Regions from separate parts of the Microcoleus sp. CAWBG640 genome, predicted to be linked through region 1. Evidence: riboswitches for the same ligand, from Rfam matches in the RefSeq annotation. Region 1 holds a riboswitch; each other region holds the start of a gene.
What was found. A riboswitch is a leader RNA that binds a small molecule or an ion and turns the genes downstream of it on or off. The one in region 1 is predicted to bind cobalamin.

Region 2: another riboswitch for cobalamin. It lies ahead of AAFP11_RS07410 (DUF1636 domain-containing protein); the one in region 1 lies ahead of AAFP11_RS17955 (hypothetical protein).
Region 3: another riboswitch for cobalamin. It lies ahead of cobG (precorrin-3B synthase); the one in region 1 lies ahead of AAFP11_RS17955 (hypothetical protein).

The regions. Positions count from the first base shown of each region.
Region 1 covers NZ_JAHRFC010000035.1:42,435-47,321, forward strand. Annotated here, with positions in the region: gene AAFP11_RS17935 (tetratricopeptide repeat protein) at 1-408, opposite strand, end outside; gene AAFP11_RS17940 (hypothetical protein) at 526-765, opposite strand; gene AAFP11_RS17945 (hypothetical protein) at 839-1,132, opposite strand; gene AAFP11_RS17950 (methyltransferase domain-containing protein) at 1,651-2,517, opposite strand; gene AAFP11_RS17955 (hypothetical protein) at 2,537-2,977, opposite strand; cobalamin riboswitch at 3,118-3,263, opposite strand; gene AAFP11_RS17960 (hypothetical protein) at 3,321-3,872, opposite strand; gene AAFP11_RS17965 (restriction endonuclease) at 3,869-4,396, opposite strand; gene AAFP11_RS17970 (metal ABC transporter substrate-binding protein) at 4,591-4,887, shown strand, end outside.
Region 2 covers NZ_JAHRFC010000009.1:126,807-131,693, forward strand. Annotated here, with positions in the region: gene AAFP11_RS07395 (WD40 repeat domain-containing protein) at 1-1,003, opposite strand, end outside; gene AAFP11_RS07400 (GTP-binding protein) at 1,144-2,115, opposite strand; gene cobW (cobalamin biosynthesis protein CobW) at 2,429-3,463, opposite strand; gene AAFP11_RS07410 (DUF1636 domain-containing protein) at 3,641-4,051, opposite strand; cobalamin riboswitch at 4,073-4,220, opposite strand; gene AAFP11_RS07415 (Uma2 family endonuclease) at 4,393-4,887, shown strand, end outside.
Region 3 covers NZ_JAHRFC010000125.1:3,829-8,715, reverse strand. Annotated here, with positions in the region: gene cbiE (precorrin-6y C5,15-methyltransferase (decarboxylating) subunit CbiE) at 1-435, opposite strand, end outside; gene AAFP11_RS28185 (hypothetical protein) at 735-1,004, shown strand; adenosylcobalamin-variant (AdoCbl-variant) riboswitch at 1,104-1,247, shown strand; gene cobG (precorrin-3B synthase) at 1,227-2,684, shown strand; partial or broken gene AAFP11_RS28175 (AAA family ATPase) at 3,096-4,887, shown strand, end outside.

The DNA of each region.
Region 1 (4,887 bases):
CGTGCTACTCCTAGCCCCGATGTCTCGGTTAATGACTAAAGCTTGCTGCAAAACTGCTAAAGCTTTGGGAAGCAAACCGATTTCGCCGTAAACTTCCCCCAAATTGTTGAGGGTTTCTCCTATCCCCGGTTTGTCACCTAATTGCTGGCGAATTGCCAAAGCTTGTTCAAAAGCTTGGATTGCTTCCCGAAACAAACCTTGGCGGTGATCCTTTATGCCTTTTTCCAGGAGTGTGTCTGCTTGTGTTTTGGGGTTTGTTGCTTGGGCGCGATCGGTCCCTGGGAAGCGCCTAGGATTTATTATTGGAGCAGATGCCAGAGCCTCTGAGAGACCTAAGACTGTCAGCGCAGGCGATAGGACAAGAGTTATAGCTGCGACATAGCTGAAGTGGTAAGAGCGGCTGTACACCGAACAAGTCCTCCAAAAGCCAAATTATCTAACTTTCAAGATAGAGCTATTTTGGCTTACTGGCACATTTGTTATCAGCTAATATCTTCTGAGCTTGCTTATGGAAAATTCCTTCTCTCACCAAATAGCCATAATCAGTGGTATATTGTTGAGTGCGGAAATCAGAACTGGGTTTTTACTGAATGGAAGTGATGCTTGTTCTGAACTATGCAAGATGATATCTTTTGTGTCAAGTGTGATCCAGGCAATTCCTGACAATACTTGAACTTCTCGATGAGTTTGAGGCACTCTGTATACCTCGTTTTTCATCAGGATAATGCGATTTGGTGCTACTAACTCGGAAGCTGTTTGAAGCATACTATCTCCTGTGAAATTAAATTGTCACCAACCAAAAAATCCGAAAATCAAAAGCAATAATTATGGGAAAGGTTTATTGGTAATAATGCCGATCGATCCAAGCGCGCATTTCATCATCCGTCGCGGCCCACGTAGAGCGACCAGTCAAGGGATCGAAACCGTGCCACCAACTATTACCATCGCGATCGGCAGTCTGCCAAATTCTCAGTTTAGGCCCGCCCACAGCGGCGACTAGCAAAAACTGTCCAATTTGATTCATAGCTGAAAAGAGCCATTGCCCTTGCGGTTTTTTGGCGGGTAAAGCTCGAAGGTCAATCCCAAAAAATCTCGATAGTTGGGATTTTTGCACTTTTTTATAAGTAGACATAGCCAACACCTAAGTAGTGTTAAATTTCACAAAATTTACAGGCTATATTGGCAAATATTACTATTTTGTACTGCCAAATATAGACAACACAATTTTATGAAAATCAATCTGTTACCTCATGAATTAACCTTAACTCTTTGGTAATTGACAATCAAATCATTGTTTGCATAGATTGTATGAATAAAATCGATACTTCGATTTAGTTAGCTCAAGTCAAGGGGAAAAACCCCCGCTAATGCTGGCTTTGGGGGAGGGGAGACCTTAGCGATCGAGGCGATGGGGGGGAGTTTTCCTTAGTATTAGTCTTCCATGGTCCGTCTAGGATTAAATACCCGGAGGCTCTCCCTCCCATGGCTGATTACCAATTCCGGTTGTATCGGAATGATTAGAATGATTAAACCACAGAGGACACAGAGGACACAGAGAAAGAGAAGAGAGAAATAATAATTCTGATGTCAACGGATTTGATATGATTACCAGTTCTCAATTCCCAATTGCGACTTTACCTAATGTTTGTGTCAGCGTTCATCGGATTTTGATAACTGCCAAAGTTGGATTTCATAACACAAATGCTGGTCAAAAAGTTTGCCTGCTTCCAACCCTTCAACCACCAATTTTTTGAACCAGCGACGAAATATCCAGCGCAAGAGTTTGTGTATGGGCGGAACTGCGATCGCAATTAAGTCTGCAACATAAATCATCGTGTTTAGTCCATACCTGCGGAAAGTATCGACATACAAATCGATGGTGGGCAAAATATGGGCGGAAATATCCTCGGTTTTTACTAAACTAAATCCAGCCTGTTTTAAGGCTCCATGAAGTTCTGTAACAACATGACAATTAGAGAACATTCCCTCTTTATAATTAGCATCAGAGCGCAGCATATCGGCAAGCAAGACGTAGCCACCAGGATTGAGGATTTTGGCGGCGCCGTTAGCAATATCAACGGCAGACATATATTGGCTACTTTCGCTAAAGAGGATTAGATCGTAGGATGTGGTTGCTTGGAAGTTTTCAAAGGTTGTGAGGTGGAAGATGGTGCGATCGCCTGTACACTTGAGAAAGCGCTGTTGTTGAAATGGATCGGGTGCGAGTCCTTCGACTGCAAAACCGCGATCGAGCAAATAAGCCGCATTTCCGCCAATCCCACAGCCCACATCCAGGATGCTATGAGTGCCTTGGGGAATGAAATCCAACAGTTTTACAGTATAAGCTTGCTGAGCGATACGTAATCGCGCGAGTGTTAGTTCATCCGCCGGCACAGGTAGGGTTTCCCAATAGCCATAGTGAAGATAGGGGGATTCTGTCAAGCCCAAATAGTAATTAAGCGCTGCATTTTGGTAGCGAGTTACGTTGGAAATTTCGATGGATTTTGGCTGGGACATTGGGGAAATTTAGTAAGTTTTAGGATTTCGGGCAGGGTTGAAATTCTTCCCAGCGGTTGCATACTTGTTCATAGCACTCAACCGGCGAAATTGCCAAGTTTTGCAACAAATTGATATCAATCTGACCATTGGCAAGCAGTATAAAAATAATTGCTTTTTCAGGTTTGTAGTTATCAATAACTCCCAGCAGATTTGAAACAGTGTCTTCCTCTAGTTCTAATTGTTGCAAATAAGTGGTTGCGTGCGATTGAGAAATAAACTGCAAATCATACTGTACATTATCCACACTCCAATTGATCGAACCATTAATGTGAGTATCTATTTGGCAGACAACAATGCCTCGTCCTAGGTGCCAAAAGCCATTCCATGCAGTATATCCGATCGACAAAATATTCTGATGAATAAACAAGTTTTGCCAGTAGCCAAAACTACCCTGCCAAACACTATCTTCGATTCGCATTTCTTTTAGTTTCCCGTTGCGCCGACGCCAAGCAGTTTTAACTCAAAATTGCGTTTTTGTCGATCGTCCAAGGGAACACAACAGCCGATTAATTTTAAAAATACTAAACTAAGCATCATCCATACCTCGCAGATGAAAAACATGATTGTCAACAAATCGGCGGGCATCCTGACTCAGAGATGCAATAATCTCATTACAGTTGCGGGACAGCGCCGGATTCGCACCGAACTTTCCCCCTTACGTCTGATGTGTGTTTGTCATCAGAGCCGATCGATATACGGGAATATTACCACTATTTTGGATATTTGACAAAAATAGCTCTTAAAAATTCAGCAGGCGGGCTTCATACAGCATTTGCTGTTTCACGTACAGATCGAAGAAAATGAACGATCTCTTGCATAACTGAAGACAATTGTAGAATCTCAATATCTTTATTAGTCAATCGATAGATAATTTCTGAGGGATTGTGAATTATTTCTGATTGAGAAAGCAATTGTTCTAAAGCTTTTTTAGGTTGATAAACTGCCATGTCAAGTATATTTTTAGGAGGAATATATCCTAGCAACCGCGAAAGAATAGTGGCATCTTGAAAAAAGATAGTTTCGATTTCAGGAACAGCCATAATTACTTTGACAGGTGTATTAGCTGCTACGCCTCCAACTATTTCCTCAATATCTTTGAGGCGTTGTTGAACTAACTCTGGCACTACTGAATCCGAATCAACTACAATCACAACTGGTACTTGCCGACGCACAACTAAAGAACGAGCAAGTGATTTGATAGCATATCCTCCACCAGCAGTAACAACTTCCACATCATTGAGTAATTTTCTTGGGATCACAATTTTAAGTAATTGTGCATCGAAATTTCCTTCACAAACAATGTAAGTAATCATGGGATATCTCGCTCTCTAACGTCGTAATCAGGCAATCCGTGTTCTACACATACACGGTATTTTAAAGTTAATAATTCACAGATTGTTTCATTGTCCAAGGCATATTTTATTTCTTCTCCACTCCATAATAGGATTGTTTGCGGTAGTGAAAAGTATGAAAGATACCGAGCCGGTTCTGTGAATTCAGTTCGGCTGAACACTAATCCAACAGTGGCTGCGGGACGACGTAAAAGTTGATTGCGAAGTTTAGCAATAGGAGCAATATCAACGTTTGTTTTGTCTCGAAAGTCTTTGCTTTCAACCAAACAAGACAGTCCAGATGAATAGACCACACCATCAATTTGTTCGACTTTTTCCCCAAAGAGTTCCACGCTATAAGGCCATTTTACCTCTGCGCCATCAAGTTGAAATGCTCGTAAAACTAGGTACTCAAAGGCTTGGCCCGCGTCCCATCCTGGGGTGCTACGATTCTCGATATTGTCCCATAGAGTTCGTAAGCCATCCCATTGGAGCGATTGAATCATCCTTTCATAGTCTTTTGACGCAACCAAGTCTAATACTCCAAACAACTACACGCTTCTAATATTGTATGTCACTACACTATCACATCTTGCTGTAGGCATAGCCCGATCGCCAATATCTCCTCATTTTCATAATCTTTTCATTTTTACTGGTTTTATGCTAAATTAAAACAATGAAAGAATTATAAAAAACCACAATGAATCATCAGGCGCTCTGCCGTAAAACCTATCAAATTGGTATATTCGGGCTATTACTAGGAGTTTGGCTCAGCGGGTGCAGCAGTCCGACAACAGAGCCTCAAACCAAGCAGAATGGCGATTCTAGCGCCACTGCTAGCGATTCTACCAAAAAAGATAAAAAAGTCATTCTTACCACCTTTACCGTCCTGGCAGACATGGCTCAGAACGTTGCGGGGGATAAGGCGATCGTCCAATCCATCACCAAGCCTGGGGCGGAAATTCACGGCTATGAAGTTACACCCAGCGACTTAAAA
Region 2 (4,887 bases), on a different contig from region 1:
CTTTGGGATGCCAAGAAAGACAGGAAAAACCGGCATCGACACCCTCCAGAATTTGCAGCAATTCTTGTGCTTCGTACCACAAACAAAGTTGACCGTCTTCCGATGCTGAAGCTAATAACAATGTATTTGGTTGAAAGCCGATCGCCTGGACGACTTTTTCATGTACTTCTAATCCCCAAGCTTCCCAACCGACACTTTCATCAGCTTGTCTTTCCCACACAGAAATGCCTTCTGAGCTCGCAGCAGCTAATAAAGGATCGCCCAATGAATTAGTTCGATCGGACCAAGCCAAATGTCTAACTTTGCCGGGAAAACCCTGCATTACCCAAGGTTCCGAGTTACCCCATTCATTAACAATTAAGGTGTTATCCATATTGCCACAGGCTAGATATTTGCCGGAAGGGGACCAGGAAATTGCACCTGTTACGGATGGTACGGATAAGATGTCTGGGTCATCATTCCAATCTGCCGCGTTCCAAACTTTTACACCTTGATAGCCGCTAATTGCCAGATATTTATCAACAGGATGCCATGCTAAATCGAGGATTGAAGATGAATCAAAATTCAGGGTGACTTCTACTGTATTTTTATCAGCATTCCAAACTTGAACTGAACGACCCATACTGAAAGCTAATTGATTACCGTGAGGACTCCAAGCTAACTTATCAACCCACACACGCTTGTTATCCAAACTAGCAATTAATTCCCCAGAATTTACCTGCCAAATTAGCACTTTTCCATCTTGTCCACCCGCAGCTAACAGTTGACTATCTGAAGAAAAAGACAAGCAATCTACTGATTGACCAGTTGCTGTTTGCAGGGGTTGCAAGGAGAATTTATTGATTTTTCCGAGAATCCCTAACATAATTTCACCGGCGGCGGAACTGACTGCTAGAGTTTTGCCATCGGGCGACCAAGTAACAGCAGTTACGTAGTCTGACAGCATTTCTTTGGCGTAAAATTGCATGGTTAGTTCGCTTTTATTTGTGTTGTTGTTACCCATATTTATTTAATCTGAGATGTTCCAGTATTCTCAATAACGGGCTTTCTGGTCCGTTCCACAACAGATGAATTTTTGTGTGTGTGGAACAGGCCGGAAAGCCTGTGCTTAAAAAGCTGATTTAAAATGCTGCAAGGTGTCAGTTAAACCAGACACTGACGAAAATCAGCTTTTAATTGACTTTCATTTAAGTTGCGACCAATGAATACGAGTTCGTTTTTCGGAGTTTCATTGGCTTTCCATGGTCTATCTGGTCTACCATCAAATAGCATATGCACGCCTTGAAATACAAATCTCCTGTTTTCTCCAGCAATATTTAAAATGCCTTTGGTCCGAAAGATATCCGGGCCTTTAGTCTGCAACAATTGGGATATCCAGTCGCTAAATTTGTTGCCATCAACCGCGCCGGATTCTTGGATTGCGATGGAAGTTACTGTGTCGTCGTGTTCGTGTTCGTGTTCGCCTAAAAAATCGGGTTCAATTTCTAAGGCTCGATTCAAATCAAATGCTTTTACTCCTAACAATGCTGACATTTCTATTTCTGCATTGCGGGTGCGATGAATTTTTGCCATTACATTCATGCTGCGAATCCGCGTTTCTAATTCTGCCAACTCTTCTGGGGTGACTAAATCGGTTTTGTTCAGCAAAATGACATCGGCAAAGGCAATTTGTTCTTGAGCTTCGTCGGAGTCCCAGTGCTGCCAGATGTGCTTGGCATCTACTACGGTGACAACGGCATCTAGCAGTAATTTATCGCGCATATCTTCGTCTACGAAGAATGTCTGAATTACAGGTGCGGGGTCGGCTAAACCTGTGGTTTCGATGACTAGATGGTCGAATTTGTCCCGCCGCTTCATGAGGTTGCCGATAATCCGAATTAAGTCGCCTCGGACTGTGCAGCAAATGCAGCCGTTGTTCATTTCAAAAATTTCTTCGTCTGCATCGATAATGAGTTGGTTGTCGATGCCTACTTCGCCAAATTCGTTGACGATGACTGCAACTTTTTTGCCGTGTTCGTGGGTTAAAATGCGGTTGAGTAGGGTGGTTTTTCCTGCACCTAGATAGCCTGTGAGAACTGTCACGGGAACTGATTCGATCGCAGCAGCAGTCACCATATTTTACCTCACTTGTTTTATGATACCTGTCATACCAATTTAATGTGAAGTTGCATATATTTCGATCCCCCTAAATCCCCCTTAAGAAGGGGGACTTTGAGAAGAATGTTGTCCCCCCCTTATTAAGGGGGCGCCAGGGTGATCAGATTCTATGCAGCCTCATAAAAAATTGGTATCATTGATATTTTACACGAAACTTGTTGCTAGTAATAAAAATATTAGGCATGGGGCTAGAAACCGGGTTTCTGCGAGTTTTGCCCACAGGAACGAGAAATATAGCAAGAAACCCGGTTTCTGAGGTCAGCGTGGGTGATTAATTGCTCAATATCGCTACAATGCGATCGCGATCGAGTTCTCTACCGATAAACACCAATTTGGTTTGGCGAAGTTCCGAAGGTGTCCAAGGGCGATCGTAAAAATGTTCGATGCGCGAGCCCACACCCTGCAACACCATCCTCATCGGCTTCTTGGGAACCGCCACAAACCCTTTAATCCGATAAATCTCTTGACTTTGCATCAACGATTGCAGTTTTTCGACCACAGCTTCTGGTTCAAATTCGCGATCGGCAATAAAGTAAGTTGAGGTAATATCATCATCATGGTCGTGTTCTTCCTCAGTGTCGTGATGGCTGGGACGAGACTCCAAATTATCCTCAACAGCCGCATTAAATCCCAATAACACATCAGGATTAATTTCGCCACCTTTGCAAGGTACAATTTTCACACTAGGACGTAATTCTTGCTGCAACCAAGTTTGGACTTTTTTCTGAGTTTCAACATCCACGCGATCGACCTTAGTCAAAAGTACCATATCAGCACAAGCCAACTGGTCTTCAAACAATTCCTCGATCGGCGTCTCATGATCTAAACTATCATCAGCCTGTCGCTGCGCCATCAAAGCATCAATATCGCCCACAAAATTACCACTAGCAAGGGCTTCGCAATCGACCACAGCCACAACACCATCTACGGTAGCACCGGTCCGAATTTCGGGCCAGCGAAAAGCTTGAATTAAGGGTTTAGGGAGTGCGAGTCCAGAAGTCTCAATCAAGATACAATCAATTTGTGCGCGACGCTTCAATAATTCTTGCATTGTGGGCAAAAATTCCTCTTGAACCGTGCAGCAAAGACAGCCATTTGTCAGTTCTAAAATATTGCTGCTGACATCTTCTTCTTCATCGCAAACTTGGCAGTCACGCAACAGTTCGCCGTCGATGCCGACTTCGCCAAATTCATTCACAATAACTGCGATGCGGCGGCCTTGATTATTTTGCAATAAGTGGCGAATGGCGGTGGTTTTGCCACTACCGAGAAAGCCCGTAATGACTGTAACAGGAATTTTGTGCATTAGTAATTTAGTTGTTGTTTTGTGATGGGATATCTCGTTCCTAGGCTCTGCCTGGGAATGTCGATCTAGAGGCTCTGCCTCGATCGAATAACTCGCGCTTTTAATACGAGGCAGAGCCTCTGGGTATGCGTTCCCAGGCAGAGCCTGGGAACGAGGAACAAGGAAACGATGAATACTCTAATTGTGCAGTGGTGGAATTTTAGCTATAACTCCTTTTTTCAAAGCTTGAGGACGTTCTGACCAGGGCAACAAACCATCGGGTTTAGCATAGTATTGACTCGCGCATTCCAGTACAGCCTCGACGCTTTCCGATTCATTGGGAGGTAAGTCACCAAACAGATAAGTGTACTTTCCAGCAGCAGCAAAAGACACAGCACAAGAGTGACTGCAAGCACTCATGCACTCAACTTCTTGAATGTCAAATTCATCCGAAAATTCCCAATCCTTTGCCAGTTGCGACAAGTCTTCCAAGAATTGTTGGCCGCCACTTTTGCCTTCTCGCTTGCCGTTTTTCCAAACACTCGCGCAAGCAGTGCAAACAAGTAGACTGTGCTTGGTGCGTACAGTCTTATTAATTCCATTCATCATCCGTACCTCGCAGATGCGTTCCAAAGTGAGTTAGATATCGGCGGGCATTCTGACTTTAGAAACAAGCTGTGTTTCATTACAGTTGCGGGACAGCGCCGGACTTGCACCGAACTTTCCCCGTTTCCTCTAGCGGCTGCTCCCCGCTAGAACCGATCGCAACTTCACATCATACCGCATTTGTCGCCATTTTGGGAAAAACTTAAGTTGGTAAGGTGAACCGCTTAATATCTAGTAGCATAAATTCACAGCCAGTTATTAATAAAAACTTTAGTGTTAATTTTGCCATCTTTTCAGGACTGAAGTCCTATATAATTGTAAGTACGATCGCAAAAGGATATACTATGACGGTATTAACAGAAATTCGCGAAGAAGTAGTTGAGGACAAAGTTGAGGACAAAATACAGACTTATTACTCTCCTGAAGAGTATTTAAAGCTGGAAGAGGTGGCAGAATTTAGGAGTGAATATCAGGATGGCAGGATAATCCCTATGACAGGCGGAACACCGAATCACAATCAAATAGCTGTTAATTTTGGCGGAACGCTAAATTTTGCTACGAAAGGACAACCGTACCGAGTATTTATCAACGATTTGCGTCTGTGGATACCTTCCAAGCGGGTTTATACTTATCCTGATGTAATGTTGGTAGCGGGGAAATTGGAGTTTGTTGCAGGTAGGAAAGATACGATTACTAATGCGGTGATGGTGGCTGAGGTTTTATCGCCATCCACGGAGGATTATGACAGGGGCGGCAAGTTTAAACTTTTTCGATCGATTCCTAGTTTTCGAGAGTATGTTTTGATCGATCAATATGAGATGCACGTTGAACAGTTTGTT
Region 3 (4,887 bases), on a different contig from region 1:
CAAACGCGCCCCCGGATATAGAGAAAGGGCGATGGAGGCCACTGGGCGGTTTGTCAAACTGAAAGTCTCAACCTCCGCCAAAGCCCAACCCAGACGGGCGCAGATGAGACTGAAGGCTGATGCTGCGGGAATTATCATCATTTCGGCGATCGGAATCCGGCGCGACAGGGTGACACCAATCCCGTGACACATCGGATCGCCACTGGCGAGCACGCAAATCGACTCTCCCTGGCGACGGATAATCTCATCGACTGTGGCTTGTAAAGGTGAAGCCCAGAGCAATTTTTCCCTGGTGTCGTCCGTTGGTAACATGGCTAGGTGACGAGCACCACCGACTACGACTTGAGCGCGATCGAGCAGGGTACGGGCGATCGAACTCAATCCCGATAATCCATCTTCCCCAATCCCCACCACCGAAAGCCATTTGTCTACCATCAGCCCTACTCCTGCAATTTTTGCCACTCAGCATGAATCTATTTCCAGCATATTGGACAACAGCCAGTTGACTAATTGACTACAGCTAAAAACTAAATCGCCTGGTTGGCAACTTCCTTGATACAAGCTTTCCAGCCATTTCAGCATTTAGGTAAGTCACCAAATACAAGCCACATAGAAAAAGTGACACTTTTAGTTGTTTAGTAATTCGTCTTTTTCCCTAAAGTTTAAGTAGAGGCAAACAAAACACCTAAAACGTTCAGCCTTTTATTTATATTACTTACAACGGGGTCTTTACTATGAAATACCTAAATATTTTAACCTTAATGTTTTTCTGGACTACTCTCAGCATCACCTCTCCAGTTAAACCCGATGAATTGCCAGCCTTCACTAATTCTAATAATGTGAATTCTCAGGAACAAATTTTAACTCCTAGAAATATCGAGGGAGAAACTCAGCCGACGGAATATCAACAAGATACAATGATGTTTGGAGATATTTTACCTGTGGCTACCTTTGGTTTGTCATTGGTTTGTTTTTGTTTTAACTCCCCTACGGAACCTGATTGAAAACTAGGCGATTTTTCATTACTCAAGGCAATTAGGCGAGGGGGAATTTGTTAAGAAAATTGAGGGTTTTGGTTTTGGGGTGCAAAAATGTGATACCTTTTTTAAACCTGAAAGCGGGAAAGTCCGGTGCAATTCCGGCGCTGTGCCGCAACTGTGAAAGTCAGAATGCCGCTTTCAGGAGTGTCAATTGAGATTCCCTGCGTCGCACGGGGAGGAGTTTCTTTGTTAGTTTTGAATGAATTACCGACTTGTCCGGGCTTATTTTCTGGTTCCAGAGCCAGAGATGGAATATTATCGAGGATGCGGATTCCGGGGGGAATTTTAAATGTAGCGCAGTGTGGGGCGATCGCGGATTTAGTCGATCGATACGGTACGGGCTACGTGCAAGTAACAAATCGCGCGAATTTGCAAATCCGAAACTTGAACTCGGCAATTTCTGCTGAAGTCTGGCAGAATTTGCAAGCATTGGGATTAGCATCTCGCTTAGTTGAAATTGACCCGATTCGCAATATTATGGCCAGTCCGACAGCAGGTATCGATCGCCAATCGTTACTCGATACTCGCCCCCTAGTTACAGATTGGGATAATTATCTGCAAACCCATCCCGAACTGTCGGAACTTTCGCCTAAATTCAGTGTAGGTTTTGACGGCGGAGAATCGGTTTCTATCCGCGCTATTCGCAACGATATTTTATTAGCGGTATGCGGCAAATCGGTCGTCGATTCAGAAATATTGTTTTCCCTGCATTTAAACGGCGAGGATACAGGAATTACAATTAAAAAATCGCAATCTATATCTGTATTAGCAGCCCTGGCTAACACATATCTGGAATATACCAAAAATCAGCCTCGAATAGAGGGAAAAAAACCGCGTTTACGTCACCTGCTGGCAGATTGGGGTGTGGAAAAATATCTCGAACAGATACAGCATAATTTACCCTTTGTATTGCAGCAAAGCTCGATCGCTCCGTCTGAAAAATCCCTAGCCAATTACCAACATCTCGGCATTCACCCCCAACAACAATCCGGTTTCTCCTACATCGGCATCGCCCTGGCCCTAGGCTGGCTAAAATCGCAACAACTGCGAGATTTGGCAAATTCAGCCCAAAACTTCGGCGGAGGCACTCTGAGGCTCACGCCTTGGCAAAATCTGTTGATTTCTGACATCCCGAACCACCGCCTTAGCGAACTCGAAAAGTCGATCGCCCGTTTGGGATTGCACTCATCCGGAACCAATCTAGACTCATGTTTAGTTGCTTGTGCCGGCAACACTGGCTGTGCATTGGCGATGACAGATACCCAAAGTCACGCCCTAGCAATGGTGCAGGATTTAGGGCAAAAATTAAAGATCGATCGCCCAATTAACATTCATTTCAGCGGCTGCGAAAAATCCTGCGCCCAACATTCTCCCATTGATATAACGTTAGTGGGAATTCAGATAAAACAACAAAACGAGACGATCGCAGGTTACGACATTTACGCAGGTAAAACAGACTCACCCTTTGGGCGACAAATTTTCCAGGGCGTGAGTGTGGATCAGATATCGAGTTCGATCGCCCAAATGCTACGAATATATCAACAATTGCGATCGCCCGACGAATCCTTGGGCGAATTTGTAGATCGAAGTGCGATCGACCAATTGCAGCAATTGCTTAACCCCAAAAAACCAAACCACAAGTGAACCTCTTTCTTCCTCTTTCTTCCTTCGCGCCCTTAGCGCCTTCGCGGTTCATTCAAAAAAGATCCAGTTTTAAATAATGCTTGACTATATTAAAGACGGAACAGAAATCTACACCAAATCCTTGGGCGAATTTGTAGATCGAAGTGCGATCGACCAATTGCAGCAATGGTTTAAGAGCGACTCCGGTTAATCAATTTCCAGTTTCCGGCTTGAGTCTGCTCGATCGGCTTTTACCAATAGTCCTAGACGCAAAAAACCCGGTTTCTCTGAAAAATCGTCGATAGATCCGAGATATATTGACGCAGAAACCGGGTTTTTGGCCGCGCGTCCCTAAAATCCTTCTAACGCGCTATTATTGACACAAATATGGTGCGTTTTGACTTCGCGTTAATTTTTCGCAAAAAAATCAATATGCTCTCCATTCCAGGCGTAGCCGTTGTAACACTTCTCTATGAAAGTGCCAACTCCCTCGTTTACCGGGCCATTCGGGAAGCAGATAACCAGCCACTTATCCTCAAACTTCTCAAAGAAAGTTACCCCACACCTCAAGAATTGGTGCGCTACCGCACCGAATACCGCATTACCCGAAAGTTGAAAGAGGCGGGAGTCGTGCAAGTTTATGACTTGCAAAAATACCAAAACACCCTCGTGATGTTTCTGGAGGACTTTGGCGGCGAATCGTTGAAAATATTGATGCAGCAGCGTCAGTTTAGCCTAAAGGAGTTTCTGCAAATTGCGATCGCCACAACTGAAACTTTAGGGCAAATTCACATCGCCAATATTATTCATAAAGATATTAACCCCTCAAATATTGTTTACAACCCGAAAACGGAACAATTAAAAATTATTGACTTTGGCATTTCCACTCAGCTAAGCAGAGAAACACCGACTCTGAAAAACCCCGGCATCCTGGAAGGAACCCTCGCTTACATCTCACCAGAACAAACCGGGAGAATGAATCGTACTCTCGATTACCGGGCTGATTTTTACTCGCTTGGTATCACATTTTACGAATTGCTGACAGGAAAACTGCCTTTCGAGACAGAAGATACTTTAGAGTTGGTTCACTGCCACATTGCCAGACAGCCAGTTCCCCCGCAGGAAATCGAACCAAAAATTCCTCTGATTATCTCCCAAATAGTTATTAAATTGATGGCGAAGAATGCGGAAAACCGCTATCAAACTGCATTAGGATTGAAGCACGATCTAGAAAATTGTCTCGTTCAATTACAAGCAACGGGTAACATTGAGCAGTTTGCCTTGGGAAAGCGGGATATTACAGACCGTTTCCTGATCCCCGAAAAGCTCTACGGTAGAGAAACTGAAGTTTCCAATCTATTAGCAGCCTTTGAACGAGTTGCATCAGGACGATCCCCCCAACCCCCCTTATTAAGGGGGGCTTCATCCGACTCCCCCCTGAGTAGGGGCGGTGGATGGTGCGTGCCCGCCCTAGGGGAGGAAGCGAATTTATCCGGCAGTGAACTGATGCTAGTCGCTGGCTTTTCTGGGATTGGTAAAACCGCATTAGTAAACGAAGTTCATAAGCCGATCGCCAAACAACAGGGCTATTTTATTAAAGGCAAATACGACCAATTTCAGCGCAATATTCCTTTCTCAGCGTTTGTCCAAGCTTTTCGGGATTTAATGGGGCAATTATTATCAGAATCCGATGCTCAATTACAAATATGGAAAACCAAGATGCTCACCGCAGTAGGCAATAATGGGCAAGTCTTAATTGAGGTGATTCCTGAATTAGAACGCATCCTTGGCGCTCAACATCCAGCAATAGAATTATCGGGGAGTGCAGCACAAAATCGCTTCAATTTGCTGATGCAGAATTTTGTGCAAGTATTTACCACCGCCGAACATCCCTTAGTGATATTTTTGGATGATTTGCAGTGGGCAGATTCGGCATCTTTGAAGTTGCTACAACTATTAATGGAGGATAGGGGGCATCTGTTAGTTTTGGGTGCTTATCGGGATAATGAAGTATCGCCTACTCATCCGTTTATGTTGACGGTAAATGAGATTATTAAGTCTGGGGCAGTGGTGAATACTATGATGTTACAACCATTGAGTTTAGCAGATCTGAATCAATTGGTAGCAGATACGTTGATTTGCGATTTATCTTTGGCTCAACCCTTGACAGAATTAGTCGCTCAAAAAACTCAGGGTAATCCTTTTTTCTCGACTCAATTTCTGA